DNA from 3 places in the Enterococcus sp. 22-H-5-01 genome. Region 2 is predicted to be linked to each of the others. Evidence: predicted binding sites of a transcription regulator. Region 2 holds the regulator's gene; each other region holds the start of a gene.

Region 1 (10,868 bases), 590 kb from region 2:
AACTATGTTACCGTCTCTTTTTTAGAGGCGGTTTTTTTGTATCTAAAAAGTTAAAGGACTGCTTGCTATATTTTTACTATGTGATGTATGCTAAGTAAGGTGTGAGAGTTCATCTTTTGCATAGGCGCCATTAGTCGCTGAAGTAACCAACGTTTGTGGCTGAGCGTTGGTTTTTTTGTTTATATAGAGCGTATCGCAAAAGAATATTTTCTATTGAAAGTTATAAATTTAACTCAGTCATATCAAGAATTAATTGTAAATAGAAAAAAATGTTTTTCTATTCCAATCCGCTAGTGTTTGGTTTATTAGAAATTTATACTAATTAGCCAAAGAAGGAGAAAAAGTGAAAAAGTGGCAAATTTATCGTTGGATTCAGCGAATCAGTTATTTGTGTGCAACGGTTTATCTTCTTATAGGTATTTTTTATTTTAGTTATCTGCCAGAAAACTTACCGATTCAAATCGATTTTAGCGGTAAGTTCAGCAATTGGGTGAATAAGTGGCTGCTCTTTTTATTTCTGGTGATTTTGTTTTTATTCGCATGGGAAAATGAGCAACGTTTGAAAACTGAAAGGTATGACTTTTCTTTGGAAGTGTTTATTTAGGCTATTAGTCAACTATTAATTTGTGGGATAGGTGGCCTTTTATTTTTTAGCTACACGCAATTATGACAACAAAAAAATCCTCACAAGGAGGATCAAGACGTAAGGCCAAAAAAGCTTAAAATCAGGATAAAAAGTGCTGGGAGTAATGAATTTATTGTATTCAACATCCAATGGACGATCAGTGAACTCCAAATATTTTTTGAAAAGAGATAGATCACGCCTAAGTAAATCCCGACTACCATATAGGGGATAGTTGCATAGACATTTCCGCCAAAAGAATGCCAGTGGATCAAGCCAAATAAAATTCCTTGAATAATCAACATCGGGACACGAAGAAAATTATTGGCGATTTTGCCGAGCAATAAATAGCGGAAAGTCAATTCTTCAGCAAAAGGTGCTAAAAAAGGCGTTATAGCGGCTAAGACAGCCCAACCAGGTTTACGAAGTACGGCAGCGCTAGAAGTAGTTGTTGTAGTTTCAAGTAAATGGTCAGGAATTAGTCCGCGTACCAAAGAAATTATAACGAAAACCCCGACCATCAAAATAATACTTAATAGCAATTTACGAAAAAGTTTTGGGCGGTAAAGTCGCCATTGGGCTTTTAAAAAATCATGGAAAAGATACATCATGATTAGAAATCCTAAAATAAATAAAATCGTAGTACTTATTAAATTGATAATTGGATCTTTTTCAATGTTGAAAAGGGGGAAAAGATAAAAATTGATGATCATTTCCACCGGGATCACCAATAGTCCCCACCATTGTTTTTTACTTTTATCCATTTGAAACCTCCATTCTTTCGTTAGTTTAAAAAAAGTCTAGCTAAGTGTAAAGTGTTTTAAAGGAATAAAAATATATTAACTGAAATTCTGATATACTATCACAAAGGGAGAGAAACACCTTTGGAAGGAGTGGAGAAAGTGGATTATCAAATGCAGAAAACAATTGGGAAATGTTTTCGCAGTAAAAGTGCCATTGAACTTGGGATTATTCGCATTTTTGGTAGTTGGTATGATTACAAAGTATTGAATGGTCCGCCGGAAGAGGGGGACATGCTGGAAGTCATCGACTTTACGAGTCGAGAATTGTTAGTGGTTGTCAATAATAGTCTAAAAGAAAGTGATGTGAATTATATTGTTAATCTTTAATATCGTTCTATTTATCTTATTAGTGATCGTCGTTTTATTTGTACTTAGTCAGTTGATCGTGATCGTCCAACAAGGGGAAGTCAAAGTAGTTGAAAGCTTTGGTAAATATGTGAAAACGTTGGAACCGGGTCTGCATTTCTTGATTCCGATCCTTTATGTAGTTCGTCGCCGTGTTTCATTAAAACAAACACCGATTCAAATCGAACCTCAAAATGTTATTACAAGAGATAATGTGATCGTCGAAATTGATGAAGCAATCAAATATCACGTAACGGATGCGCGGGCGTTTGTTTATGATAATGAAGATTCTGTCACTTCAATGATCCAAGACTGCCAATCTAATTTACGTGGCATTATTGGTAAAATGGAATTGAATGAAGTATTAAACGGGACGGAAGAAATCAACGTTAATCTCTATGAAAGTGTCAAAGATATTACAGCTGGCTACGGATTGTCGATCGATCGGATCAATATCGGTGAAATTTCAGTTTCGAATGAGATCGTTAATTCTATGAATAAATTGATCACTGCCAGTCGTGACAAAGAATCATTGATCACGATTTCTGAAGGGAAGAAACAATCAGTTATTTTAGAATCAGAAGCGAAATCATCTGAAATGCAAATTGATGCTGAAGCGCGAGCGCGCCAAACAAAAATTGATGCGGATGCACGCGCTGAACGTACACGAATCGATGCGATGGCAGAAGCAGATCGCATCGAAAAAATCACCCAAGCAGAGACTGCCCGAATCAAAGAAATTAACAAAGCTATTGCCGAAAGTAATCTAACGGATGAAATGATTGCTTATCTTGGAATTGAAGCATTCAAACATGTGGTTGAAAATAATGGCAATACGGTTATCATGCCAAGTAATTTGACAGAGTTAGGGAATGTTCCAGCTATCAAAGAGATTTGGCAACAAACCAATAAGTAGGAATTAGGAGTGGAAAGACCATCGCAACAAAGAAAAAAAACTCTACGATAATCTCGATCGTCGCTGTGATTATCGCAGCAGTTTATGGCGTCTATACACAAGTAAAACCAACGGAATCAGTAAATGAAACCAAACAGGTTGCTGTAAGCAACGTTTCGGATGTTCCTGATTACGATGGGAAAAATCAAACGATCCAATTGAATGCAAATCAACCAGATTTTTCAAAAGCAGATCTTTCCTTAACCAAAGGTTCGTGGACGACTTTTTCAGATTTGGATTCACTGAATCGTGTTGGACAAGCGAATGCTATGTTAGGTAAAGAATTGATGCCAACTAAAGAGCGGGAAAGATTGTATGTAAAACCAACAGGATGGCATCAGAAATTCTATCAAGATGAGCCGCTCTACAATCGGGCACATCTGATTGCTTTTCAATTTTCTGGTGAGAATAATAATCTAAAGAATTTGATGACGGGGACTGCTTCGTTGAACGATCCTGGAATGAATGAGCATGAGATTGAAATCGGTAATTATATCCGTAAAACCAATCATCATGTGCGCTATCGCGTGACACCTTATTTTAAAGGTGACGAGCTAGTTGCTCGTGGGGTACAGATGGAAGCCCAAAGTGTCGAGGATGATCAGATTTCATTTAATATTTTCGTTTACAATATTCAAAACGGGATCACGATCGATTACCAAACCGGTTATTCGCAAAAAGCGTAAAAACTTTCTAAATCAGAAAATTATTTAAAATAGGTGCTGCCGATTTTTAAATATCTGGTTTAGAAAGTTTTTTTGTTTGCTACATTAAAATACTTACTGTAAATCAAAAAAATACTATTATTTTGGGTTGTTATTTTTTTGTAGATACTTGAAAATAGTAGTAGGAAAATAAAGGAGCGTAGTGCGATGGAAAGGTATGTGAAAGAGCGGTATGAACTAGCAGCACAAACACTGAGTAAAAAATTGGAACGAAGAAATTTTGAAGTAATTATTTGCCAAAATTTAGAAGAAGCAAAGCAAAAAGCATTGTCAATGATCGCATTGGATAAAACAGTTGGCTTTGGTGGATCGATTACGATTGAAAAATCTGGCCTTATCGAAGCATTATATCAACGCAATCAGCAATTGATTGATCGTGAAAAAACAGAAACACTTGAAGAACGACATCGTGTAATGAAAAAAGCGTTGACTGCCGATTATTTTTTGACGAGCATCAATGGTATTTCAGAAGATGGGCAGTTGGTCAATGTAGATAGTGTAGGGAATCGAGTAGCCGCTTTAACATATGGTCCAGATAAAGTTGTGGCTTTTGTCAGCATGCGTAAAGTTTACGGAGATGTGGATACAACTTTAGAAATGGTTCGTAAAAACACAGCCCCCTTAAATGCCCATCGATTAGGACTGGAAAAAACACCTTGTATCAAAAAAGGAAATTGTGGGGACTGTCTTCAGTCAGAATGTATTTGTAATACGATCGCAATTACCCGCCGTTCGATGACAAAAAATCGGATTGCTATTTTTTTGATTTTGGAAGATATTGGTTTATAAATAAAAAAAAACCGAGGCTATCCTCGGTTTTTTTATTTAGCTTAAAGAGCTACTGTTTTCCATAACTTCATCGATCAAACCGTAAGCTTTTGCTTCTTCAGCAGACATGAAGTTATCACGATCTGTATCACGTTCGATCACATCGATCGGTTGACCTGTGCGTTCAGCTAGAATGTTGTTCAAACGTTCGCGGGTTTTTAAAATGTGACGAGCAGCAATTTCGATCTCAGTCGCTTGACCTTGAGCGCCGCCAAGCGGTTGGTGAATCATGATTTCAGCATTTGGCAAAGCAAAACGTTTGCCTTTGGCACCAGCGGTTAATAGGAAACTTCCCATTGAAGCGGCCATACCTAATACGATTGTTTGTACATCAGCTTTGACAAAATTCATTGTATCAAAAATCGCTAAACCAGCTGAGACACTCCCACCAGGAGAGTTGATATAAAGATAAATATCTTTTTCTGAATCCTGTGCGTCCAAGAAAAGTAATTGGGCGATGATTGTATTTGCCATATCATCGTTTACTTCACCACTTAACATAATGATGCGGTCTTTTAATAAACGAGAGTAAATGTCGTAAGCACGTTCGCCACGGGATGATTGTTCGATAACTGTAGGAACTAAATTCATAGTGGAATCCTCCTTAAAATATTGTTCATAAATTATTTTAGCACAATCAAGGATAGAATGCTAAAACCTAAGACAAAGTATACAACTTTGGTCAGGGTTGGTCAAATGGATTGTTCGTAAGAATTAGATAAGTCAAACTATCCTATAAATAAGAAAATATGGTACTATTGATAACGATGAGGAGTGGTTATTTCTAGCTATTTTATAGTAGTTAGAAAACTTCGACCAATTAAATAAAGCGACAAATGAAAGATAATTCATTTTCATTGATCAACAAGAAATACTAGGATAACAAAATTAAATTAATTTAGCGAACGATCAAGCTGATGTTTAATACAAGTAAAGTAGGCGTTCGCTCATAGATAGACTGAATATTAAAAGTGAACAGACATTGGAGGAACGTAGTGTGGAAGTTGCAATTATTGGATTGATCGGTGTTTTATTAGGTGCTTTGATTGCCGGAATCGCTGGATTTTTGGTGTTTAGACATATCGAGTTACGTCAGCGTCGAGAAAGAGAATTGGAACATAAAGTAAGAGAGATTGAAACGATCAACTTATTGAATAAAAAGGTCAATGAGATTCTTTCGAAACGAAATGTTTTGATGCAAGATTATGTGTCTTTTAATGCCTTTGATGATTGCTACATCACTATCGATGATTTTATTTATTTAAATTCTTTTGCAGCACAAAATAGTTTCTATTTACCAACCTATCTAATTGAAGAATTCTTTAAAAATATTTCGCATCGAAAAGTGATTTTATCTCCAGAAGAAACTGTAAAAATCGGCGGTTACACGTATAAAGGTGGACGTATTGTGATGGAGACTTTCTCTGATCAATTAATAGAGATCTTAAATGAAAAGAAACAGACGCTTTCTCGCTCGACTAAACAACCGTTGAGCTATTTCAAAGTTCAATAAACAGAACAAAGCAAATAAAAAATGGATGGGAGTGGTAAATGATGACAGTAATTATTGCTCATCGAGGTAGTGCGGGCACGCATCCCGAAAATACACTGCCAGCATTTATGGAAGCTGTACGAACAGGAGCAGATGGTATTGAATTAGATGTACATCTGACTGCAGATCAACAGTTGATCGTGATTCACGATGAGAGTGTCGATCGGACGACCGATGGCAAAGGTTTGGTCCGAGAATTGACATTAGAGCAAATAAAAAAATTAGATGCGGGTAGTTGGTTTGATAAGAAATATCAAGCAACAAAAATCTCTACTTTGAATGAAGTACTGAATTTACTTTTGCAAATGCGCTTCCGGGGATTTCTATGCATTGAGATCAAAACCAATAAATTCCATTATCCCAGAATTGAAGAAAAACTTTCGGAAGTTATGACAAGTCAAGCGTGGCCATTTACTTATGGTTATTGTAGCTTTAATGTGGATTCATTAAAAATCATGCATGAGTATGAACCAGATGCACAGTACGATTTGATCCAAAAAAATGATCCTGAAAAATATCAATGGGTATTAGAAACAGATTATTTAGAAGGTCTACATCCTAGTTATGATTGGATCAAAAAAAATCCAGCAATCGTTGAATCATATGCTAAGTCACTTCGTCCTTGGATCCCAAATCTATACGAAACGATGATGACTTGTTTTGAAAATAATCTAGCAGGAATCATTACTGATTTTCCTGAAAAAGCCATTCGTGCAAGAAGTAGGTATAAGCAATGAAAGTAATAGCAATCGTAGGTCCCACCGCCGTAGGAAAAACCAGTCTTAGTATTGAATTAGCAAAAAAATTTAATGGTGAAATCATTAGTGGTGATTCTATGCAAGTCTATCGCGGATTAGATATTGGGACAGCAAAAGTAACACAGACAGAAATGGAAGATATCCCACATCATCTAATCGATGTACGAGATATCGATCAACAATATTCAGCAGCTGATTTTCAGCAAGCCGCACGTAAGGCAATCGAAGACATAACGCAACGAGGAAAAATACCAATTATCGTAGGTGGAACAGGCTTGTATATCCAATCGTTGTTATGGGACTATAAACTAGGTAGCGAAGGCGGACCAGAAGACGGTGCCTTACGAGAAAAATATGATCTTTATGCCGAAGAAAATGGCAATCAAGCGTTATGGAAAAAATTACAATCAGTGGATCCGCTAGCAGCAGTAAAAATCCATTACAATAATCGAAAAAAAATGATTCGAGCGTTAGAAGTATTTGAATTGACGGGCCATTCGATCTTAGAGCCTAAAGAACAACCCAAAGAACTATATGATAGTTTTTTGATTGGTTTGAATACAGATCGGGCGCTCTTATATCAACGCATCAATCAACGAGTCGATATAATGATGGAACAAGGACTGATCGCGGAAGCTAAAATATTAGCTGAGACACCCGAAGTTCAGGCTGCTCAAGGTATTGGCTATAAAGAATTATTCCCTTACTTATCAGGAGATATTTCTTTAGCAACAGCAATTGAAGAAATCAAGTTACGATCACGACGCTATGCAAAACGTCAATTGACTTGGTTTAGAAATCGGATGACTGTTCAATGGTATGATTTAGTACAGCATCCAGATGAAATGCAAGAGATCGAAATGACCATCGAAAAATGGTTACAGGAGGGATCGGATTGACAGAAAAAGTCATTTTAGTAGGTGTCGAAACCGACGAAAACAAAAATAACTATTTAGAATCGATGCATGAGTTAGCTGGGCTTGCCAAAACAGCTCAAGGAGAAATCGTTCATTCACTGACTCAAAAAAGACCACGTGTAGATCGTCAAACGATCATTGGAAAAGGCAAGGTTGAAGAACTCGCACAATTGGTAGATGCGCACGAGGCTGAGCTAGTTATTTTTAATCACGCATTAACTCCGCGCCAAAGTCAAACGATTGAAACAAAAGTTGGCGTGCCTGTGATTGATCGGATCCAATTGATTTTAGACATCTTTGCCCAACGTGCGCGCTCTAAAGAAGGAAAATTACAAGTTGAATTGGCGCAGCTGGATTATTTGTTGCCGCGTTTAGTCGGACAAGGTCAAAGCCTTTCTCGTCTAGGTGGTGGAATCGGTACTCGTGGTCCAGGGGAAACCAAATTGGAAACAGATCGCCGTCACATTCGTCAAAAAATTTCGGCTATCAAAAAAGAGTTAAAAGAAGTTGAAGCTCATCGTGAGAGGAGCCGTCAAAAACGTCAGCAGTCGAGTATTCTTCAAATGGGTTTGATCGGGTACACAAATGCTGGGAAATCAACTATTTTAAATTTATTGACCAATGCAGATACCTATTCGAAAGATCAATTATTCGCAACGTTAGATCCGTTGACAAAACGCTGGCATCTTCCGCAAGGAATGGAAACGACGATTACGGATACTGTTGGCTTCATTCAAGATCTACCGACCCAATTAGTCAATGCTTTTCAATCGACATTAGAAGAAAGTAAAGGCATGGATTTATTGCTGCATGTTGTCGATGCAAGCGCAGAAGACCGTCAGCAGCAAGAAAAAACGGTAATGGCGCTATTAAAGGATTTAGAGATGGATGATATTCCTGTGTTGACGATTTACAATAAAGCAGATCGAATCGACGCTTTTTCATTCACGCCGACACTGTTTCCGAATGTATTGATCTCAGCGAAGTCGACAAAAGGCAAAGAGGCACTTGCAGAAGCAATTAAATTAGAAATCATGGATCTATTAGAACCGTATTTACTAACATTGGATGCAGCTGAAGGTCAAGCGTTGAACGAAATGAAAAGAGAAACATTAGTTTTAAGCGAGACTTTTGATGAAGAAAAAGAAGCATATATTGTACGAGGATTTGCTAAGAAACAATCGCTTTGGATTAGGAGAATGGAAGATGAATTGGACAACTGAGCTAGCTCCTGAGTTAGTTGAAAAAATTGATAAAGTGGATCGGAAAATTGCGAATCGTTTACAAGAGATTCGAGAAGTTGCTTTATCGAATCAGGCGAAAGTTTTAACTGCTTTTCGCGAAAATCATGTCTCAGAAAGCCATTTTTTGCCATCGACTGGTTATGGAAATGACGATCAGGGAAGAGACGTCTTGGAAGCTGTCTATGCTCAAACTTTAGGCGCAGAAGCAGCGCTTGTGCGGCCACAAATCGTTTCGGGAACACATGCTATTGCTACTTCGTTATTTGGTGTATTACGTCCTGGCGATGATCTACTGTATATCACGGGTACCCCATATGATACTTTATTAGAAGTGGTTGGTGTTCAAGGAAATGGTATCGGTTCATTCAAAGAATACAACATCGGATATGACAAAGTAGAGTTGCTTGAAAATGGTGATGTTGATTTTGAAGGTATCAAGAATAAATTGACTGAAAAAACAAAAGTCGTGGCAATCCAACGTTCACGTGGCTATGCTGCGCGTCCGTCGTTTACGATTGAAAAAATCAAGGGAATGTGTGATTTTGTTAAAACTATCGCCCCAAATGTCGTGATTTTTGTCGATAATTGTTATGGCGAATTTGCTGAATTAATAGAACCGGTTCAAGTGGGAGCCGATTTGATGGCCGGTTCGTTGATTAAGAATCCTGGCGGAGGCATTGCAAAAACGGGTGGCTATATCGCAGGGAAAAGTGATTTGATCGAACGCTGTGCGTACCGTTTGACGACACCGGGAGTTGGAGCGGAAGGCGGAGCGATGCTAGGAAGTGTCTTTGATATGCTACAAGGATTTTTCTTAGCGCCGCATGTAGTAAGCCAAGCGATTCAAGGAGCTGTTTTTTCTGCAGCGCTATTAGCAGAATATGATCTGGAACCAACACCTAAATGGGACCAACCACGAACAGATTTGATCCAATTGATTGATTTTCGTGATCGAGAAAAAATGATTCAATTTTGTCAGGCGATTCAAAAGTATTCTCCAATCGATGCATATGTTGCTCCGATACCTTCATACATGGCGGGGTATGAAGATGATATTATCATGGCGGCTGGAACCTTTGTTCAAGGTGCAAGTATCGAATTGAGTGCAGATGGTCCATTAAGAGAACCGTATTCTTTATATTTACAAGGCGGGTTAACTTTTGAGCATGTAAAAGTTGCAGTAGCAAACGCTGTGAACGAAGTATATTATCGTTAATACAAATCCAAAGTCACTGTGACTTTGGATTTTATTTTTTGTCAAAAAATTTGTTTTTAAGCAAAGATGAACTTTTTTGAATTTGATGTAAGAAAATATGACATTAACTCTTGACGATTGGTCTATCGGGTGGTATCCTTTTTTCAACATCAAAATAAACGTTGTGAAAAGCAAAGTTTATCTTTTTGAAAAAATCAAATTTTTACTTATTTCTTAAACTGATGATTAGCTAATAGCTGTTAATTCAAAGGTATAGAGCATGAACATCATGTGTAGTTTTTTTATTTAAAATTAACTACATCATCAACAACGAGGAGGAAAATGTAATGCGGGAAAAAGAATTGCGACGCTCACTTGCTGTTTTTCCAATTGGTACAGTTATGAAATTGACTGATTTGACTGCACGGCAGATTCGGTACTATGAGGAGCAAGAATTGATCCATCCCGAACGAAGCGAAGGAAACCGTAGGATGTATTCTCTGAATGATATTGATGTATTGCTGGAAATTAAGGACTATCTATCTGATGGACTTAACATGGCAGGAATCAAACATGTCTATCAGATGCGTCAAGAAGAAGTTAAAGCTGCCAAAGAAAAACCACCATTGACCGATAAAGATGTTCGTCGTATTTTTTATGACGAAATGTTGACACAAGGTGGTTTACAACAACAACATCCATACCAGTCACAAGGGCCAAAGCTGTAAGTGATTGTGGAATATAAAAAAAACGAAGTGCGAGAAAGGGATTAGATAGTTATGCCGAAAAGAGACCTAAGCAAAGAGGATATCAAACGAATAGTTGAAGAGGAGAACGTCCGCTTTTTACGTTTGATGTTCACCGATATTATGGGAACAATCAAAAATGTTGAAGTGCCAGTTAGTCAAATGCAAAAAGTATTAG
Region 2 (10,868 bases):
TGTAATGCTTCTTGAAAAGTTTTTGGTGGATTTGCTGGGACGCGTAAATTTACTTCTGCGATCATCTCTAGTTCAACTTTTCGTTGAGGATCGCTTTCTTCAATCGACAATTGTAGAGCGTAACTGGATAGACGCTCAGCGTAAACCAAAATTCCCTCACAAGTCTCTAACGCAGCTTGATAGAAAGCAATTTTTTCTGGATCGTTTTCTTTTTCCAAGTAACTTTCCGCTTCTTTTTTTAAGCCAAGAATACCTTTTTCAAATAAAATAATGTCATACCCTGGGCTAGTGTCGCCGCCTCCGCTTGTAATATGATATGTTAAGTCGCTAATACAAGCTTCAGCACCAAATTCCCAAAGCTCTTCATCTTCTTGGCGAATTGTTTGCTCACAGGCTTCAGCTAGAGATTTGCCTTTCCAAAAAGGAAATAGTATTTCTCTCATAGTTGCTTTATCATCTTCGCTGATGTAGTAAGGGTCTTGAGAACGTGTACTAATGTCATCTAACTCTTCAGCAAGCCATTCCCATGCAATATCGGGAGAAAAAGCGCCTGCACGAGGCTTGCCACAAGGATGCCCCACAATTAATTCATTTTCTTGAATCAATAGAGGTGCTGTTTCGCAAGCTCTTCGGAAGGCTTTTGCTCTTAAAACGTTTTTGGGTAGATGTGGATTCTTTTTGAATACTTCAGTATAAGCTAAAGCGCGGTTTAATGAGATACTTGGCTTAGCGGATAAATAAGTATCTTTCAAAGCGTTAAGGCGTTTTGGAATCGTGTGATGTGAACTCATATTTTCCTCCTTAAAGTAGCGTTTATATATATAAAGCTTAACATAGCAGCATTAAAAGAAATTGGATATATAAGATTAGCTGATTGGACTATTGTTTTTTGTTGGTCAGTCAGAAGGGAATTATGTGCTTTTATTGGATAAATTTGAACTTAATAATTTTATTAGAATGGTAGCTTTATTTTTAAGGTAGTGTAAAAAGATAGTTTCAGTTAGGAGTATAGAAAAAAGACCTCATAAGGATCCTAATCTTAACTCCTTATGAGGTCTTTTTATATCTAGTAGGGAATAAATAGCTAAATATATTACAAGAAAACTTCAATTCTAATTAGTTGTTTAGTCGCCATTTTTTTGGTAAATATTTGTTAATAGTAGTTAGACCTTCCTCGTTAATCACGTAATCAATAACTAATTGATCATCTTCATTAATCGCATAATTTCCTTCATCAATCAAACCATTTTCTTTTAGAGATAGTAGGTGGTCAAGAAAATTATTATAAGTGAACTGTCTTTCCGATCCGTATTCTTCTTTTAGACCAGCCATTACTGTATGGATATTATTTTTATTATCTGGATTACTTGCTATATAGTGTAACACTCGCGATCGTATTGGTAATAGCATTATCTAAGCCTCCTTTTTTTTGATAAAGTCTAACGGATTAACTGATACAATGATTGCACCCGCTGTAATAATGATAGCTCCTAAGATCATCATTGGGCTTAGTGTACTGCGTAAGAAAATTACAGAAAAAATTACCCCCCATAATACATAGGTACTGTTGATTGACATACCAGTCGCAACACCGACTTTACTGTTAGCAACATACCAGGCGAGGAAAGAAGCTGCAGCAAATAATGCACCTAAAGCAATAATTAGAACAAGATTTGGAGCGGCTAAAACGTCTGTAAATAAACCCAGAGCTTTAAAAATAGGTAATACAACAACGATGAAGACAAAGCCTGAAACACCTTGACGGATTGTTATTGCTATGTTGGAATCAATCATTGACATTCCGAAAGCAGAAAATACTCCTTCCATCCCCCAACCAATCGCAGCAATAAAAGCACAAATGATACCAAAGAAAAAGTTGTTACCAACTGCACCACCACCATCCATTGAAATCATAATTGCTCCTGCAATACAAATAATCATTCCTCCAGCTACGCGTTTAGAGATATCTTGTTTTAAAAATACTTTTGCAAAAAGAGCACCAAACATTGGAAATAATGCGGAAATAGGGATTGCTGCAGTACCTGCAGAGGCAATACCCATAAGATAGGCACCGTTCGCAATAGGACCACCAAAAAGAGCACCTAAAATAACCATTAAACCTGGAAAAATTGCTAAACTACGTCCAATTTCTTTGAATCTACCTTTAATTGTGTTGAATAAAATTAGCCAAATTGCAGCAATCGTATCATTTAATGCGGAGGCTACGAAGGGAGCTGCAAAAAGCCCAGCAGCACCAATTAATGGATCTTTCATCATTGCATAAGCTGATACGGTACTGTACAAGCCAAAAGTAATCGCTGAAACAAATCCCGCGACTAAACCTTGTCTAGTAAAGCTGGCAGTCATTTTTTGTTTCTTTAACAAAACGGGTGATACTTTCTTTTTAAAACTTTCTTCCATCCGATTCACCTCTAAATCAATAGTTAGTGTTTTACGACAACAATTGTGGAAACGAATATATTATTATCTGTCGTTAAAACATCTACGAATTGATTATAAGTCAGATAGATTTTCATGCCTTACACATTTTAAACTTTATTCTGGTAAAAAGAATATGTAACCTGTGATGAATTGGATAATTATTACTTTTCTGTATTATCGTTTAAATAGCCAGTAATTGAAAATTTTTTAAGAGATAACTTTTTAAATTTTTGTTTTTATTATGATTAATCAATTGCAGTCTTAGTTAGCTGAAAGTTATGTTAAAATACTATTTGTTACAATAATTATAGATGCAGAAAGAGGAACAAAATGACAGAATCAACTTCAGCCTATATTCACATTCCTTTTTGTGAACATATCTGTTACTACTGTGATTTCAACAAAGTTTTTTTAGAGGGTCAGCCAGTAGATGAATATATAGAAGCGTTACTAACCGAAACACGTCTTTCTTTAGAACAATATCCGGTAAAAAAAATGGAGACAGTTTATGTAGGTGGGGGAACTCCGACTTCATTAAACGCAAAACAATTGGATCGTTTACTGAGCGGATTGCGTGAATTACTTCCATATAAAAATGGTGAGTTTACCGTTGAAGCGAATCCTGGTGATCTATCTGGAGATAAATTAGATGTAATGAAAAATTACGGTGTTAATCGTTTATCGATGGGTGTTCAAACATTTGATGATCGTTTATTGAAGAAAATCGGCCGCAAGCATACGGCAAAAGATGTGTATGACACGATTCAATTGTTAGAAGATAAAAATTTCCAAAACGTAACGATCGACTTGATTTATGCGTTGCCTGGTCAAAGTTTGGAAAGCTTCCGAGATACGGTTCGTCGAGCATTAGAATTGGATTTACCACATTATGCGTTGTATTCGTTGATATTAGAAAATCAAACCATGTTTATGAATTGGGTTCGTCGTGGGAAAATGCAATTGCCTGAACAAGAGGTTGAAGCCCAAATGTATGCTGAAACGATCGAAGCAATGGAAAAAGCAGGTCGCATGCAGTACGAGATCAGTAACTTTGCTAAACCAGGTTTTGAAAGCCAACATAATTTAGTGTATTGGAATAATCAAAATTATTTTGGTCTGGGCGCAGGTGCTAGTGGTTACTTAGGTAATAAGCGATACAAAAATAGAGGACCGATTCAGCATTATTTAAAAGCATTGAATAATGGCCAGCTCCCCGTGTTAGAAGAAGAATCGCTCACCCAGAAAGAACAAATCGAAGAAGAGATGTTTTTAGGCTTAAGAAAAATTTTAGGAGTCGAAAAAAAAGTCTTTGAAGAGCGTTTTGGCCAATCAATTGTGAGTATATACGGAGAAGTTATCGAAGATTTAAAACAGCAAAACCTGATCATAGAAAGCGATACAAACATTCGTTTAACGAAGCAGGGACTGTTTCGGGGGAATGATGTTTTTGAACAATTTTTATTGAGCAAATAAAATTAGCACTCTTGTACAAAGAGTGCTAATTTTTTGTGTTTAATGCTTGACATTAAAATCAAATATGGTATATTAATAATCGAGTTGGCACTTAAAGATAAAGAGTGCTAACTAAAGGATGAGGAGAATGTTAACAGAAAGACAAAAACTGATTCTCAGCTTGATCATCCAAGACTTTACGAATTCAGGTCAGCCTGTAGGTTCAAAAAGTTTGATGGAAGAAGGCGTAAAAGCAAGTTCTGCAACGATTCGTAACGATATGAAAGCATTAGAAGAACTTGGTATGTTGGAGAAAACTCATTCTTCATCAGGACGGATTCCTTCTGTATCAGGATATCGTTATTATGTGGATCATTTATTGACGCCGGCAAAGGTGAGTAATCAAGAAGTAGCTCAAATTCGTAATTCGTTGAAAAAAGATATCCATGAAATTGATGATATTATTCAACAATCGGCTAAAATACTTTCTCAAGTAACAAGCTATACTGCATTTTCATTGGGTCCTGAAATGAAAGATCGTACATTGACTGGTTTTCGGATCGTGCCGCTAAATGATCGACAAATTTTAGCAATCATCGTTACCGATAAAGGAAATGTCGAGAGCCAAGTTTTTCGGGTTCCGGAAAATGTCGAAAGCCAAGACTTAGAGAAAATGGTTCATATCATCAATGATCGTCTTGTAGGCCAACCGTTAGTAAGTGTCTATCAAAAGTTAAGAACTGAGATTCCGATGATTTTACATCGCTATTTCCAATCAACTGAGGGTATTGGTCGTTTGTTTGATGTCGTTTTAAATGAGGCATTTGAGGATAAAGTCTTTGTCAGTGGTCGAATGAATATTTTGAATTTTAATTCAGAGTATGATTTAGGCCATGTGAAGTCGATGTATTCACTTATGCGTAATTCAGAAGAATTGACACAATTGCTCCTACCGTCTGATGATCGCATCCATGTAAGGATCGGTGCCGAGATGGGCAATGATATATTTGATCATTTAAGTATGATCCAAGCAAATTATGAAATCAGCGGACACGGTCGAGGCACGATCGCTTTATTAGGTCCAACATCGATGCCGTATTCAAAAATCGTTGGTTTATTAGAAGTATTTCAATCTGAGTTGACAAATGCTCTGGACGATTACTATCGTTCATTGGATTTATATCACTAGAAACGATTCCTAAAAAGAAAGGAAGTACGCGTAGTGGCAAAAGAAGAAAAACATGAAGTGGAAGAAGAATTAGAAGAAGTTGAATCAACGGATACTAGTTCTACAGAAACAGAAGAAATCGATATTCCTGAAATTTCTGAAGTCGAAGAATTGACTGGGAAATTCAATGAAATGGAAGACAAATTTTTACGTGCTCGAGCGGAAATCGCAAATATGTCAAACCGTAACAAAAATGAACGGGAACAACTAGTTCGTTATCGTTCACAAGATCTTGGTAAAAAATTATTACCAGCGATCGATAATTTAGAAAGAGCTCTAGCAACAGAAGTAACAGATGATCAAGGAGCTAGCCTTAAAAAAGGTGTTGAAATGGTACTTGAAAGTTTGAATGTTGCATTAAAAGAAGAAGGCATCACTGAAATCAAAGCTGAAGGTGAAGCATTTGATCCAAATCTACATCAAGCTGTTCAAACAGTTCCTGCAGATGACGATCATAGTGCAGACACTATTGTAAATGTCTTACAAAAAGGGTATCAACTGCATGATCGCGTGTTGCGTCCAGCAATGGTGATCGTTGCTCAATAATTAATGTATTCTACTAAAAATTTAACAGATAAATGAAAAGGAGATTTTCAACTATGAGTAAAATTATTGGTATTGACTTAGGTACAACAAACTCAGCTGTCGCTGTCTTAGAAGGCGGAGAAGCTAAAATCATTACAAATCCAGAAGGAAATCGTACAACTCCATCTGTAGTGTCTTTCAAAAATGGTGAAATCCAAGTCGGTGAAGTAGCAAAACGTCAAGCTGTTACAAATCCGCATACAATTTCATCAATCAAGCGTCACATGGGTGAAGCTGGCTACAAAGTTGAAGCTGAAGGAAAAACATATACACCACAAGAAATTTCAGCGATGGTTTTACAATACATCAAAGGATTTGCTGAAGACTATTTAGGTGAAAAAGTTGAGAAAGCTGTTATCACTGTTCCCGCTTATTTCAATGACTCACAACGTCAAGCAACAAAAGACGCTGGTAAGATCGCTGGTCTAGAAGTTGAACGTATCGTTAACGAACCAACTGCAGCTGCATTAGCTTACGGTTTAGATAAAACAGATAAAGATGAAAAAATCTTAGTATTTGACCTTGGTGGTGGTACATTTGACGTTTCTGTCCTTGAATTAGGTGATGGCGTTTTCGATGTATTATCAACTGCTGGAGATAACAATCTAGGTGGGGATGACTTTGATAACAAGATCATCGATTACTTAGTTGCTGACTTCAAACAAGCAAATGGTATTGACTTATCTAAAGATAAAATGGCAATGCAACGTTTGAAAGATGCTGCTGAAAAAGCGAAAAAAGATTTGTCAGGTGTAAGCTCAACACAAATCAGCTTGCCATTTATCACTGCTGGCGATGCTGGTCCATTGCACTTGGAAACAACATTATCACGTGCTAAATTTGATGAAATCACTGCAGACTTAGTAGAACGTACTAAAACTCCAGTTCGTCAAGCATTAAAAGACGCTGGCTTATCTCAATCAGAAATCGATGAAGTTATTTTAGTTGGTGGTTCTACTCGTATTCCAGCAGTTGTTGAAGCTGTACGTAAAGAAACAGGTAAAGAACCAAATAAATCTGTAAACCCAGATGAAGTAGTTGCTATGGGGGCTGCAATCCAAGGTGGCGTTATCACTGGTGATGTAAAAGACGTTGTTTTACTAGACGTGACACCATTATCATTAGGTATCGAAACAATGGGTGGCGTATTTACTAAATTGATCGATCGTAATACAACGATCCCAACAAGCAAATCACAAGTATTCTCAACAGCAGCTGACAATCAACCAGCAGTAGATATTCACGTGTTACAAGGTGAACGTCCGATGGCTGCAGACAACAAAACATTGGGTCGTTTCCAATTAACAGATATTCCAGCAGCACCACGAGGAATTCCTCAAATCGAAGTATCATTCGATATTGATAAAAATGGTATCGTGAATGTTTCTGCGAAAGATCTAGGAACACAAAAAGAACAAAAAATTACAATCAAATCTTCATCAGGTTTATCAGATGATGAAATCGAACGCATGGTAAAAGATGCTGAAGCAAATGCTGATGCAGATAAAGCTCGTAAAGAAGAAGTTGACTTACGTAACGACGTTGATGCGTTGCTATTCTCTGTTGATAAAACATTGAAAGAATTAGAAGGCAAAGTTGATGCAGACGAAGTGAAGAAAGCTGAAGATGCTCGCGATGAATTAAAAGCAGCAGTTGAAGCTAACGATGTCGAACAAATGAAAACAAAACGTGACGCATTGAACGAAATCGTCCAAAACTTAACAGTTAAACTTTATGAACAAGCTGCGCAACAACAAGCAGATGCTGATCCAAATGCTGCTCAAGGCGGCGCGGATGATGTTGTAGATGCTGATTTTGAAGAAGTTAACGATGACGACAAATAATTAATTCGTTGATCAAGGCCAAAGTCATCGCTTTGGCCTTTTTCTTTAAGATTGGTCGCTCCTTTAGAAAAAATCTAAGAAAAGTATCGTATCGAAATCGACTGTGATACAATACTAACGATTCTATGAATTACGGAGGGAAGCCAATGGCTACAAAACGAGATTATTACGAAGTCCTTGGGGTTCAAAAAGGTGCTTCTGATGCTGAAATAAAAAAAGCGTATCGCAAGCTTTCCAAGCAATACCATCCAGACATCAACAAGGAAGCTGATGCAGAAGAAAAGTTTAAAGAAATATCTGAGGCTTACGAAATTTTGAGTGATCCTCAAAAGCGTGCGGCCTATGATCAATATGGTCATGCTGGAACAGATCCTAACTTTGGCGCAGGTGGTGCCGGAGGCTTCGGCGGTGCTGGTGGATTTAGCGGCGCAGGCGGTTTTGGGTTTGAAGATATTTTTGAATCTTTCTTTGGCGGCGGGGGTTCTCGTCAAGCAGATCCGAAAGCTCCAAGACAAGGGGCGGATCTACAATACTCAATTAATTTAGAGTTTGAAGAAGCAATCTTTGGTGTTGAAAAAGATATCAAATATAATCGCGAAGAAACTTGTCATACGTGTCACGGCAATGGTGCAAAACCTGGTACTGAACCTGAAGTTTGTCACAAGTGTCATGGTTCAGGTTCAATCAATGTAGAACATCAAACACCACTTGGTCGTGTGATGAGTCGTCAAACATGTGATGTTTGTCATGGGACGGGTAAAGAAATAAAAGATCCATGCCCAACTTGTCATGGTACTGGACACGAAAAACGTCCGCATACTGTCAAAGTAAAAGTTCCTGCGGGTGTAGAAGATGGTCAACAAATGCGTTTAGCAGATCAAGGTGAAGCTGGTATCAATGGCGGACCTTACGGTGATCTTTATGTCGTCTTCAAAGTAAAAGAAAGCGACATTTTCGATCGCGATGGCGGCGAGATTTATTACACATTACCTTTGAGCTTTGTACAAGCTGCGCTAGGTGATGAAATCAACGTACCGACTGTTCATGGTGATGTGAAGCTAAAAGTTCCTGCTGGTACTCAAACGGGCTCTAAATTCCGCTTACGAGGCAAAGGGGCTCCTAGATTACGTGGTAATTCTAACGGTGACCAACAAGTGACTGTTAAGATCATCACACCTAAGAACTTGAACGAAAAGCAACAAGAAGCATTGCGTGCGTTTGCTGAAGCAAGTGGGCAGACAGTTACTGAACAACGAGACGAAGGATTTTTTGGAAAAGTAAAAGATGCTTTCGGCGGCAAGAAATAAAAAAATCCCTTACCATTTGGTAAGGGATTTTTTGCCTATTAAGTTTTGAAGATGAAACGATGAATGCCACGATATTTTTTCTCACCTTGTACGGGTGCGTTATCGGTAATCAATAAAGCAATCATCACATACCCAATCCAACTATCACGTGAATAGAGAACGTATTCTGGCAACCATTTATTCGCATATTTGTCTTTGTATTCTTTCAAACCGCCGAAAGAGTAAAAGCGTGAACCGAAGTTATAAACTAAATAGGCAATTCTTTCTTGCGTAAAACTTTTACGTGAAGTACCGACATTCGCTAATGGGGCCATCCCTAAATCGAAATATTCGATGCCCATTTCATCGCGCATATATTGGAATAGATTTATGAATAAGAAGTCCATCGTGCCACCAGGTGCTTTTTCTGGGTTGTGCCGCATCAAATCGATCGTTCCAAGATTGTCTGTATACGTGGGCATGAAATTGGCAAACGCAACGATTTCATGTTCCGCATTTTTTATCACAGCAATCGGTGCTCGCTGCAAATAGTCCTCAGAAAAGAAACCTAGAGAAAAGCCTTTTTCTTTTCTTCCATCTAACCATTCATCAGAAATTGATCGAAGATTTTGCATGGTTTCGGTTGAAAAAGGAGGTTTTAAGACATCAAATTGATAGCCTTCTTTTAGTACTTTATTGAAACTTGCTCGTTGGCCTTTCATCTTTTTGCCGCTCATAGTAAAGTCTGGCAAGAAGACATGGGCTCGTTCGCCAAATTTGATAAAGTCATAGCCAAATTCATGAAGGATCATGACCATTTCTTCACTGTTCTCATAAAAGACTGGTAAATAATTATAACGATCAGCTTGTTCAATCAATTCTTCGGTTGCCGCTTCGAAATCAGCCGCTTTCCCTGAAGGATCGCCCATGATCAAGACTTTATTATTGAAGGTCGATAATTGGAAAAAGACTGTATCGTCTTCGCCATCGTTGTAATAGAAAACTTTTTTGTCATTTAAGAAAACCAATTGGCTATCTGCGTTGCCGCCATAAGTTGCTAAAATATGCTGAACGCGCTTCTCGTCGAGTTTTTCACCAAGCTGTACTCGTTTGTTTTTTAAGAACCAAATCAATAAAAGAACAAAGAAGGCGCCAATAAAAATAGCAATAAAACCAACCACCCAAATCTGTTCGCTAGGGAACAAAAAGAAATCTGGTAATCTATGGCGATGGTGAATCTTTGGACTATTGTATACACCGATGATGATATAAAGGATCGCTAAACTACCCATAATGATGCCATCGATCGTTAGCCATTCGGCAGAGTAAACGAGTTGTTCACGGAATAGTTCGTTTTTAGAAAAAATGACAAAAATCAAAACTAGAGCTAAGAAGATACCACTCGATATTCTAAATCCGGCCAACATAGAATATAAAAACGTTGCAGCTACAATCACAATCGTAGGGATATAAGCTCGTTTGACTCGAGCGGCAACGCCGCGTCCCAAGACCATCAATAAGAAACCTAAAAGAATAGCCGGGAAAACAACGATCACGCGGGAATGAATCGGATTTAAATGTTGTAAGAAAGGTACTCGAACAAAAGCCTCTGGAATCGTCGCAGATAGGACCAGCATGATACCAGTGAAATAAAGCAAGAAGCTTTCCAGTTTGTGGGCGACTTCTTTTAACAGACTTAGCGGGATACCTTTGTAACGATCATTAATCGTTGAGCTGATGTTTTTAAAGAAAAAGATCAAGCCGATTGCGAAAGGCAGTAAATAGTAGAATAATCGGAATAATAAAATCCAAGCAATGACCGTTTCTCGCGGAGTCCCTAAGGCAGACAAACCAAGGATCATCATCAGATCAAAACTACCCAGTTCTCCCGGAATCATCGAGACAATTCCGATCACTGTCGCAGCAATAAACAATGGCACTACATCACGAACGCTGACAGATACGCCCATCAATAAACCCGTTGAAATAAAACTAACTAAGACACCGGTCCATTCTAGAAAAGAATATCCA
Region 3 (10,868 bases), 310 kb from region 2:
TCATAAAACAAGAATTCTGTTTCGTGTAGTTGATGTCCCTCATTTGCTTCTTGTGTCGTATTAGAATAAATTCCTGGCAAATGATCACCCCAGAAAACAACTAACGTCCGTTCAGGTAGTTTATCGATATCAGCTAAAAAGTCTTTCAATGCTTCACTGCTGTAAGCCACATCTTGAAGATAACTTCGAACCGAAGACGTATCGTCGCCTTTCACCAGATAAGGTACCTCGTCATATTTATTTTCATACGGCATATGTGTCTGCATCGTCACTAAATGTAAAAATTGTGGTTGTTGATTTTTCTCCAGCTGATCCATCACTTCTTGATAAGCGGACGCATCAGAGATATACGGATTGTTCTCGATTTTATCCGTGTGGGTCATCGTATCTTCATTTAAAAATTGATCAAAACCAAACGTTTGATAGACATCCTTGCGTTTATACATCGATGTATTATATGGATGGATCGCCGTTGTCTGATAGCCGCGATTTTTTAATGTTGAAACGAGTGAAGGAAAAGTCTTGAATCCTGGTACTAACATCGTATAAGGTGTGGTCATTTGACTGTTGAATAATTCCATTGAAAAACCGGTCAATGCTTCAAATTCAATATTCGCCGTACCGCCGCCATAGTTTTGTGACAACATCTGACCACTATAAGTTTTATCTGCTACAGTTCGATAATCTTTTAACGGATCTCCGCCGATAACATCCAACCCTTTCAAACGGCTTGTATCAGAAAAACTTTCACTCATGACATAGACGATATTTGGTTTTTCCTCAGATGCCGCCTGCTTTTTCACTTGATACTTTTCGGTGATTTTTTTGATCGTCGCTTCAGAATAGTTATCCGGCTTATCCATTGCATCGACTGAAAGATTATATAAAAAGCCGCCCATAAATCCCGTATTGTAATAATTCATTTTTTGACTATAAGGAATCCACAAAGCGGTTTTATTATAGGCTTTACGCAAAAGATTATTTGGTTGATTGAATCCACCAACATAAAACAGCAATCCGCTCGTCACCAACAATAATCCAAAACGAATCCATTGTTGCCGCTTGGTCAATTTTAAGCTTTGCTTCAAACTAAAAATGATCAAAAATATTCCGACTACTAATAATAGAAGAAATAGGATAAATAGTGGCAAGCCAATAATGTCTTTGATCATATTAAATTCTGTCACCATTTTCAGATCACTAGGATAAATTGGCTCCATCCGATACTTCATTTTCATAAAATTCGCACTACCGATACCGATGATCACTAGCGAATAAAAAATGCTTCCTATTTTTAACGAACCTAAAAGGCTAGTAAGCCACCCATAAAAAAGAAGTAAGACAAAACACCCTAAGAAAAATTTCTCGGTATGCCAAGAAAAAGCGAACTTAAAGGCTAATTCAAATGAAAAATTATTTTGGGTCAATTGAAAAAAAAGATTCGAAACTATGATTAGAGTTGCCACGCCTAGAACGATCAGAATCTTGCTCCAAGGGAGGCGTTTTATTTTTTGCATACGTCGCTCCTATTCCATGAATTACTAAATATTTTAGCGATAATCCGAAAAAAAGTAAAGATAACAAAAAAGCTCAGCAGCTAGATCAGCTGCTGAGCCGTTTGGCATCTGCTTATTTCCAAAAATCATCAAAGACCGTGATCGGTAAATGACGTTTATGCTGTGTTTTGTTCCACCAGTTTTCGATCGTTGCTTGAGCGTTTGAATCAATTGTTTTACCTTCTAGATAATCATCGATATCATCATATGTGACGCCTAATGCGACTTCATCCGCAACCAATGGTTTGCCGTCTTCAAGATCGGCAGTCGGCACTTTTAAGTAAATAGCTTCTTCAGCACCTAATTCTTTCAATAACATTTTACCTTGTCGTTTATTCAAACGGAACAATGGTAAAATATCTGCACCGCCGTCACCGAATTTAGTGAAGAAACCGGTGATATTTTCGGCTGCATGATCCGTTCCGATGACTGCGCCAGAATTGCCGCCAGCGATTCCATATTGGGTGATCATCCGTTGCCGCGCTTTGATATTGCCTTTATTGAAATCAGTGATCGTCACGCCGGCTTCTTCCAACGCTGCTACTTGTGCATCAACCGCTGGTTTGATATTGACACTCAAACTAACGTCTGGTTGAATAAAATCCAATGCTCGTTTGGCATCTGCTTCATCTGCTTGCGTACCGTAAGGCAATCGGACAGCAATAAAACGATAGCTGTCATCACCAGTTTCATCACGCATCTCAGTCATTGCTAACTGAGCTAAACGCCCTGCTAATGAAGAATCTTGCCCGCCGCTGATCCCTAAGACCAAGGTTTTTAAAAACGGATATTTTTTTAGATAGTCTTTAAGAAAGTCGACACTTTTGCGGATTTCTGCTTTTGGATCGATTTCTGGTTTTGTTCCTAATTCTTTGATAATTTCTGTTTGCAATGTCATCAGACATCCACTCCCTAATCTTCTTGGTCTATTTTTACCACTGAATTACGTACTTTTTCCATAATTCTATTTTTGTGGTTCCAACATTCCGTAGACAAATCTACTGGATATTTTTGCGGGTTCAAATCCCGTTTGTATTCTTCCCATAAAGAGTCCAAACTATTTTTGGCTGTTTGTTTGACTTCTTCCAAATCAGGAAGTTCATAAATCAATTTCCCATCGACAAAAATCTCTTGCAGAATCGGACGGGCTTCAAAATTTTTCACCGTCTTATTGATATATGGATAGACTGGATGGAACATGAAGATCTCATCTTCTTTTCGAGGATCTTCATTCCACAAAGTCACGTAATCTCCTTCAGATTTCCCATCTGATTTACGTGTGATACGCCATACTTGTTTTTTACCCGGTGTCGTCACTTTTTCAGCATTACTTGAAAGTTTAATCGTATCGATCATTTCACCGTTCTCATTTTCGATTGAAACCAATTTGAAGACTGCTCCTAACGCTGGTTGGTCATAGGCCGTGATCAATTTTGTTCCGACACCCCAAACATCGATTTTTGCATGCTGCATCTTCAAGTTTAAAATCGTGCTCTCATCTAAATCGTTGGAAGCATAGATTTTTGCATCTGGAAAACCTGCTTCGTCTAATTGTTGACGTACTCGTTTGGAAATATAAGCCATATCTCCGCTATCGATTCGGACGCCTAAGAAATTGATTTTATCACCCCTTTCCCGCGCGACTTTGATGGCATTCGGCACACCCGATCTGATCGTATCGTAAGTATCAACTAAAAAGACACAATCGCGATGTGTTTGAGCATAAGCTTTAAAACCGTCGTAGTCATTTCCGTATGATTGGATCAAGGAATGCGCATGTGTTCCGCTGTCAGGAATTCCAAAAATTTTCCCTGCACGAACATTACTCGTTGCATCCGCACCGCCAATATAAGCTGCTCGCGTACCCCATAGTGCCGCATCCATTTCTTGCGCTCGACGTGTCCCAAATTCTAATAATGGATCCTCGCCGATCACTGATTTGATCCGTGCTGCTTTTGTAGCAATCAAAGTTTGGAAATTAACGATATTCAAAAGTGCTGTTTCGACTAATTGACAATGTAACAACGGTCCTTCCACTTGGATCAAAGGCTCATTGCTGAATACCAGCTCTCCTTCGATCACTGAACGGACAGTACAAGAAAATTTAAACTCGCGTAAATAGTCGATAAAATCAGCTGGATAATGTTCGACCTCTGATAAATAAGCAAGATCGCTCTCGCTGAAAGTCAGATTTTCTAAATATTTTACAAGCCGTTCCAATCCGGCAAAAATCACATATCCATTGTCGAATGGCATATTACGAAAATAGCATTCAAATACCGCATGAAGATCTGCTCGACCCGTCTCCCAATAAGTTTTCATCATATTGATCTGATACAGGTCCGTATGAAGGGTCAAACTGTCATCTTCGTACAACTTTTTCATAGTCCATGCTCCTCATTTGTTTTTAGTGAATTAAACTAATTTGTCTTATTATATCATAAGAGCTTAGCACGAGTAGTATTAGCTCCCTTAGCTACGAAGAAATTTCATTTTAAATTTGAAACAAAAAAAAGAGAGCAAGACAAAAGTTTTTTCCACTTTTGTCTCGACCTCTATGAATCAATCTTTAGGCACAGTGTACTTGATAGAAATGATATCTTTATAGGAATTTTTGGGTCTGATTCCTGCTTCATCGATTTGTTTTTTATATCCTACATTGATCGATACATCTTTACGATCCACTTTCAATAAACGATGGATGATCGTATCGACTTCTTTATGGTTGATTTTACGTTGACGATTTAGTAGCAATAATTCGATCGTATCAAAACGATCTGCATAGATGATCTTCGTCCGATCATACGCATACAATTTAAAATATTTTACTGCTTGACGATTATCAAAGGCATACTTCGTCAAATTTGGGTAAAGTGTTTCGATATTTAGGTTGCTATTTAATGGTGTTTCGATTAATTTCATCCAATCAGCTCCTCTACGCTCACAATTGTTTAGTTAAAAAATAACTAACTCTCACTAATTATTTTACCATAATTATTCTGTGATTTTTCTTCATAATCGAAATTTTTTTGAAAAAAATGACTATTAAAATGCTTTAAATGCCTTTTTAAGTTGTTTTTACATCATACCGCCCATCATTGATGGATCCATTGCTGGAGCAGCTGCGCCACCTTCGACAGGTTTGTCAGCAACAACAGCTTCAGTCGTTAACAATAATGCAGAAACAGACGCTGCATTTTGTAAGGCTGAACGAGTTACTTTAGTTGGGTCGACGATTCCGGCATCGATCATATTCACATATTCACCAGAAGCGGCATTGAAACCAGTTCCGTGTTCAGCATTTTTTAATTTATCGATCACAACTGATCCTTCAAATCCAGCATTTTCTGCGATTTGACGAACAGGTTCTTCTAACGCACGAACCACGATCTTGATCCCAGTCGCAACATCGCCTTCAGCTGCTAATTCAGAAACTTTCTTGATGACGTTGACTAAAGCAGTTCCCCCACCAGATACGATTCCTTCTTCAACTGCTGCACGCGTTGAATTCAATGCGTCTTCGATTCGTAATTTCAATTCTTTTAATTCTGTTTCAGTTGCTGCACCGACTTTAACGACCGCCACTCCGCCAGCAAGTTTTGCTAAACGTTCTTGTAATTTTTCACGGTCAAAATCAGAAGTTGTTTCGCCGATTTGACGTTTGATCATTTCTACTCGGTCAGCTAAGGCCGCTTTGTCGCCAGCACCTTCAACGATTGTTGTATTGTCTTTATCAACGACTACTTTACCAGCAGTACCTAAGTTTTCGATCGTTGCATCTTTTAATTCTAAACCTAGATCTTCAGTGATCACAGTTGCACCAGTTAAAACAGCGATATCTTCAAGCATTGCTTTACGACGGTCACCAAATCCTGGAGCTTTAACAGCTACAACATTGAACGTTCCACGAATTTTATTCAAGACTAATGTTGGTAGAGCTTCACCGTCTACATCATCAGCAATGATCAATAATGAACGAGATTGTTGTAAGACTTGTTCTAACAACGGCAAGATATCTTGGATGTTAGAGATTTTTTTGTCAGTGATTAAGATATATGGATTTTCTAGAGCGGCTTCCATTTTATCGTTGTCTGTTACCATGTATTGAGACAAGTAACCACGATCAAATTGCATTCCTTCAACTACATCTAATTCTGTATCGATCCCTTTTGATTCTTCGATCGTGATAACACCGTCGTTACCGACTTTTTCCATTGCTTCAGCGATCAATTTACCAACTTCTTCGCTGCCAGAAGATACAGCTGCTACTTGTGCAATGGCATCTTTTGAATCAACTACTTTAGAGATACTGTGTAATTCTTCTACAGCAGCTTTTGTTGCCAATTCGATCCCACGACGAATGCCCATTGGGTTTGCACCGGCAGTGACGTTTTTCAAACCTTCGCGAACGATAGCTTGAGTTAAAACAGTCGCTGTTGTCGTACCGTCACCCGCGATATCATTTGTTTTTGAAGCAACTTCAGAAACAAGTTTTGCACCCATATTTTCAAAATGATCTTCTAATTCAATATCTTTTGCGATAGTTACACCGTCATTTGTAATCAATGGTGAACCATAAGATTTTTCTAAAACAACATTACGTCCTTTAGGTCCTAATGTTACTTTTACTGTATCTGCTAATTTGTCTACACCGCGTAGCATTGCTGCACGTGCATCTTCAGAAAATTTAATATCTTTTGCCATGATTTCTTCACCTCATTAATTTTTTATTCAACGATTGCCATGATATCTTTTGCAGCGATGATCAAGTATTCGCTGCCTTCATATTTCACTTCAGTACCAGAATATTTTTCAAACATTACCATATCGCCAACTGCTACTGGCATTGGACTTTTTTCACCGTTTTCCAGTACATTGCCTTCACCCACAGCCACAACTTTTGCTGTTTGTGGTTTTTCTTTGGCAGCAGATGCCAATACTAGGCCTCCAACTGTTTTTTCTTCTTCTTGAGCAACTTCAAGAATGACACGATCACCTAATGGTTTTAACACGATAAATCCCTCCAACTAGTAATGATTTTCAAATGTTAGCACTCTTTGCTTCTAAGTGCTAACTCACAGTTATTATCATACTCATTTTTACTTCTTTTTGCAAGTCCTTGGTTTATCTTTTTCGATTTTTCTGCTGCAAAGCTTTTATCCAACTTATGGTATACTTGAAAACAACACGGTTTAGAAAGGAAGAAAGATGGACGCAAAAAAATATAGTTTTATTACCATTGCTACTTACGGATTTGTCTTATTTTCGCCATTGCTTTTTCAGCGCTTTTTTAATGCCGGTCAATCTCAAATTATTCAGCTGACTACCTTGGCTTATTTTTTAGGAGCTGTATTAATGATAGTTTATCGTTACAAGTCACAGCCTTTCAAAATTGAAAACAAACAAAAACCATGGATCTTAGCTGGACTGATCGGGTTGATCGGTATCCCGGTCTCACTTTTGTTACAAGTAGCGATCCTACAAATCGAACAACACCTTTTAGGCCAAACGGCAGCTTCTCAAAATACTGAGAATATCGTTCAATTGATCATGAACAATATGGTCTTTATCTTGGCCACTACGATTGCTGGTCCAATTATGGAAGAATTTGTTTTCCGTCGCGCGATTTTTGGAGCGCTAGAAATAAAATTCGGTTTTTTCATTCCTGCACTGATTAGTTCTTTACTATTTGCTTTTGCTCACAATGATGGTCATTATCTTTTATATGCAGGTCTAGGTTTCTTGTTCTGCGGAATGTATCGTTATAGTGGTCGCATCTGGACATCGATGATCACCCATGTTGGTATGAATTTATTAGTGGTGATCACACAACTAGCTTTACAATCAAAATAAGCACAAACCTAATCTTTTGCCTTTTACGTAAAACCTCCTTAGACTGAAAGTATCATAATGTCTAGGGAGGTTTTAGTTTATGAAAATAGGAATTATCGGTGCAACCGGAAATGCTGGCTCATTGATTTTAAAAGAAGCATTAGCTCGTGACCTATCCGTCACCGCCATTGTCCGGCATCCAGAAAAGCTCCAAGTAAAAGTCCCCATCTTAGTTAAAGATTTATTCGAACTTACACCAAAAGATGTCGCTTTTTTTGATGTCATTGTCGATGCCTTTCGACCACCGATCGGACAAGAAGAAATGCACCAGACATCGCTTAAACATTTAGCCGATATTTTACGTAATAGTACTACTCGATTGATCGTAGTCGGCGGTGCTTCTTCTTTATTTATCAATGACAATGAACGAATGATCGATGTTTCTGATCCAAAAGCGGATTATTATCCAACTGCCTATAATATGTATCAAGCCTTTTTGAACTTAAAAATAGAGGAACAAGTCAATTGGACGTATTTAAGTCCAGCAGCAAATTTCATTCCTGCTGGTGAACGGACTGGCCATTACTTTACTAGCGATGATCACTTAAAGAAAAATGAAGCTGGTAAAAGTGAGATCAGTATGGCTGATTATGCGATTGCAGTAATCGACGAAGCCATCGAACCGCGTCATCTAAAACAACAATTCAGCGTTTATAATTAATCACAAAAAACAGCGAACCTAAAAAATAGGCTCGCTGTTTTTTTAGATTGCGAATAAATCCGTCGCACTGTCGGGATCTGTATCAAAAATCTGGAACTGATGATTGACACCTAGATCATAACGTGTCAATGTTTCTTCCATCGTCATATGTGCCAATTCTTTCATATTATTTTCTCGGCTCAAATGGCCTAGATAGATTCGTTTTGTTCGATCACCTAGGATATCTGTCATTACTAATGCACCATCGTCATTAGATAAATGGCCGCGATCGCCCAAGATCCGTTGTTTTAAACTCCACGGATACGCACCCATTCGCAGCATCTCTAAATCATGATTGCTTTCAACTAGATAGGCATCTGCATCGCGGATCGTTCCTCTCACATGTTCGCTCGCATAGCCCGTATCCGTCAGCATCACAAATGAATGGCCGTCTTTATAAAAACGATAAAACTGCGGTGCCGCAGCATCATGCGACACGCCGAAACTTTCGATATCTAAGTCCCCAAACGTCAAGACTTTTCCCATATCAAAAATTTGTTTTTGTTCTAGATCGACTTTTCCGATCAACGGAGCCATCGCTTCCCACGTTTTTTCGTTGGCATAGACTGGTAATTTATATTTTCTTGCTAGAACACCTACACCATGGATATGATCGCGGTGTTCATGCGTGACTAAAATCGCATCAAGATCTTCAGGTTTTCGATCGACCTCTGCCAATAATGAAGTAATTTTTTTTCCACTCAATCCAGCATCGACTAAAATTCTTTTTTGCGGCGTTTCTAAGTACAAAGAATTCCCTGAACTTCCGCTCGCTAAGATGCTGACTTTGAAGGCGTGATCCATTTCTAACATGAGCAATTGGTCCTCTCTTTCAAAACTGTTCCCAGTATACAACCCTTTTTATGGATTTTCCACCTTTGGAACCAAATTGTTCGTAATCACTTGGTTGTTCAATGCATTGACTTTTTCAATTTGTGTCGTTTTATCTGATGTTCTGATATTGACGAACCAGACCGGTACGTAGACATTTTTTTCTTGCACTTCCAACGTCCGGAAGTACCCTAGATAAACATTTGTGATCGTTGATTTGGCTGGAATATTATTATTGATATACAATGTGTTCAAAATTTCTTTTTCTGAATATAGGGTCATCTTTTCTCGTAAAGGTTCAATCTCCTTGAGATGTGTCTGAGTGTATTTCATGACTTGCTCAGTGCCATCCTCTTTTTCGATATCCATCGTCACACGAGACGTCTCATCGATAAAAGGAATCCCTTCATACGATTGTGCGCCAATGATTTTTCCAAGATCTTCATCTTTTTTAGAAAGATATGAAAGGTACGTGTATTCATCACCTTTTAAAATAAACTCATTATCGGCCATCAAACGTTTGAAGCTGCTTGCTGATTTCTTTAAATCAAACTTGGTTCCAGCACTAGGATAACTCGTCAATACTTTGTCTAACGCATTCGATGTACGTGCGACCGCTTGTCCAGAAGACTCGCTAAGCAAAGAAACAAAATTGTCTTGTTCTGCACTTAAATAATAGCCCTCACGATGCTCATCTGAAATATTGCCTTCGACTTCGATGTTATCATTTTCTAAACGCCGCAAGATATCTTCTCGTTGATTCGAGGTCGTGACCAGCCGCTGTTCATGCTGATTGCTCCAATAGATACTAAAAAGAAAAATATTCAATCCAATAAATACGAGAAAAAAGATCTGTTCAATTTTTCTAAAGTCCAATTAGTTTGCCCCCGTCTCTAGATTTCCTTGCATCAGCTGATCAGCTGAATACCAGTTATCATCGTATTTGACAAACCATTCTGGCATCAGTGAAACCAGTTTGTTGACGCCGTCGACATCCTGCCAAGTATAACCAATGATAAAACTTTTGATACGAGTCAAATCAATCCCCGCAGCTGCTAAATTATTTTCCACTTCTAAAGTGCTCGGTAATTCGACTTCTTCATCTGAAGGAATCGGCACTTGGACAGTATCCATACTGGTCTCGATACTGACTTTGGCATCTGCATTATTAGGTTGTGGCTCTACCGAGATACTCATCTTGCCTTTTGAAGACGTACTGAATATCGGATAGCCTTCAACAAAAATACGGTAATTAATCATTTTATCTTTCTGATCAAAATAACGCAGATTTCCAACGGCGGTACCTAAACGACTAATATAATGAAACGTTTGACTATAAATACTGTCATTCTTCAAACTTTCCGGTAATTCACCGTTGAAGGTAACCAAACGTTTTTGCTCATCCATCATTAGTTCTTCGTGTCCGCTGATAAATGAACGTGTCCCGCTGGCCTCCTCTTCGCCTTTTGCTTGGTCAGGATTTTGGAAAAAGGCATTTCTAAATAGAGAATACGATTGCGTCGTTAAAATATAACTATATTTTTTCAACCGAACCCGTTCTTGCGTTTCTAACAATCGAGGAAACGTTGGATTGTCACTCGACATACTCAAGTAGCGTCCTTGATTCTTCTCATAAATCTCTTTGATATTTGAGACATCTACAGAAGCCGTTGCTTCATAGACGATGTTTTCTTTGTAGTTCAAAAAGCGAATCTTTTTTCTAGCAAAATCAACTTGGATTTTAGAAAATGTGATCGTATCTGAATTTTTCAGTGCCTTCAAACTAATTGGCATATCGAATACTTTTACGTATTCTGCTAGTGAAAAATCACCTTCATAATTAAACTCGACCCCATCAGATAAGCTGTAATAGTTCTGGATTTCTGTTT

What was found. The regulator HrcA, encoded in region 2, represses chaperone genes, less so after heat shock. The targets are predictions, from matches to a motif close to TTAGCACTCNNNNNNNNNGAGTGCTAA.
Region 1: clpP (ATP-dependent Clp endopeptidase proteolytic subunit ClpP) is a predicted target of HrcA. The motif match lies at 4,907-4,933, and genes of this name have one in related genera.
Region 3: groES (co-chaperone GroES) is a predicted target of HrcA. The motif match lies at 6,604-6,630, and genes of this name have one in related genera.

The regions. Positions count from the first base shown of each region.
Region 1 is NZ_CP189993.1:965,405-976,272, reverse strand. It holds gene ACQKTA_RS04970 (DUF1648 domain-containing protein) at 344-604, shown strand; gene ACQKTA_RS04965 (CPBP family intramembrane glutamic endopeptidase) at 697-1,386, opposite strand; gene ACQKTA_RS04960 (hypothetical protein) at 1,537-1,752, shown strand; gene ACQKTA_RS04955 (SPFH domain-containing protein) at 1,739-2,686, shown strand; gene ACQKTA_RS04950 (DNA/RNA non-specific endonuclease) at 2,758-3,411, shown strand; gene ACQKTA_RS04945 (lactate utilization protein) at 3,598-4,239, shown strand; gene clpP (ATP-dependent Clp endopeptidase proteolytic subunit ClpP) at 4,276-4,869, opposite strand; gene ACQKTA_RS04935 (hypothetical protein) at 5,276-5,791, shown strand; gene ACQKTA_RS04930 (glycerophosphodiester phosphodiesterase family protein) at 5,833-6,567, shown strand; gene miaA (tRNA (adenosine(37)-N6)-dimethylallyltransferase MiaA) at 6,564-7,487, shown strand; gene hflX (GTPase HflX) at 7,484-8,728, shown strand; gene ACQKTA_RS04915 (aminotransferase class I/II-fold pyridoxal phosphate-dependent enzyme) at 8,712-9,965, shown strand; gene ACQKTA_RS04910 (MerR family transcriptional regulator) at 10,292-10,672, shown strand; gene glnA (type I glutamate--ammonia ligase) at 10,724-10,868, shown strand, end outside.
Region 2 is NZ_CP189993.1:377,388-388,255, forward strand. It holds gene cutC (choline trimethylamine-lyase) at 1-791, opposite strand, end outside; gene ACQKTA_RS01935 (hypothetical protein) at 1,117-1,410, opposite strand; gene ACQKTA_RS01940 (DMT family transporter) at 1,414-2,421, opposite strand; gene hemW (radical SAM family heme chaperone HemW) at 2,773-3,915, shown strand; gene hrcA (heat-inducible transcriptional repressor HrcA) at 4,043-5,083, shown strand; gene grpE (nucleotide exchange factor GrpE) at 5,117-5,668, shown strand; gene dnaK (molecular chaperone DnaK) at 5,722-7,551, shown strand; gene dnaJ (molecular chaperone DnaJ) at 7,698-8,858, shown strand; gene mprF (bifunctional lysylphosphatidylglycerol flippase/synthetase MprF) at 8,897-10,868, opposite strand, start outside.
Region 3 is NZ_CP189993.1:71,608-82,475, reverse strand. It holds gene ACQKTA_RS00410 (LTA synthase family protein) at 1-1,517, opposite strand, end outside; gene nadE (ammonia-dependent NAD(+) synthetase) at 1,630-2,454, opposite strand; gene ACQKTA_RS00400 (nicotinate phosphoribosyltransferase) at 2,469-3,941, opposite strand; gene ACQKTA_RS00395 (DUF1827 family protein) at 4,119-4,478, opposite strand; gene groL (chaperonin GroEL) at 4,635-6,260, opposite strand; gene groES (co-chaperone GroES) at 6,284-6,568, opposite strand; gene ACQKTA_RS00380 (CPBP family intramembrane glutamic endopeptidase) at 6,765-7,409, shown strand; gene ACQKTA_RS00375 (NAD(P)-dependent oxidoreductase) at 7,489-8,109, shown strand; gene ACQKTA_RS00370 (MBL fold metallo-hydrolase) at 8,152-8,961, opposite strand; gene ACQKTA_RS00365 (two-component system regulatory protein YycI) at 9,010-9,855, opposite strand; gene ACQKTA_RS00360 (YycH family regulatory protein) at 9,856-10,868, opposite strand, start outside.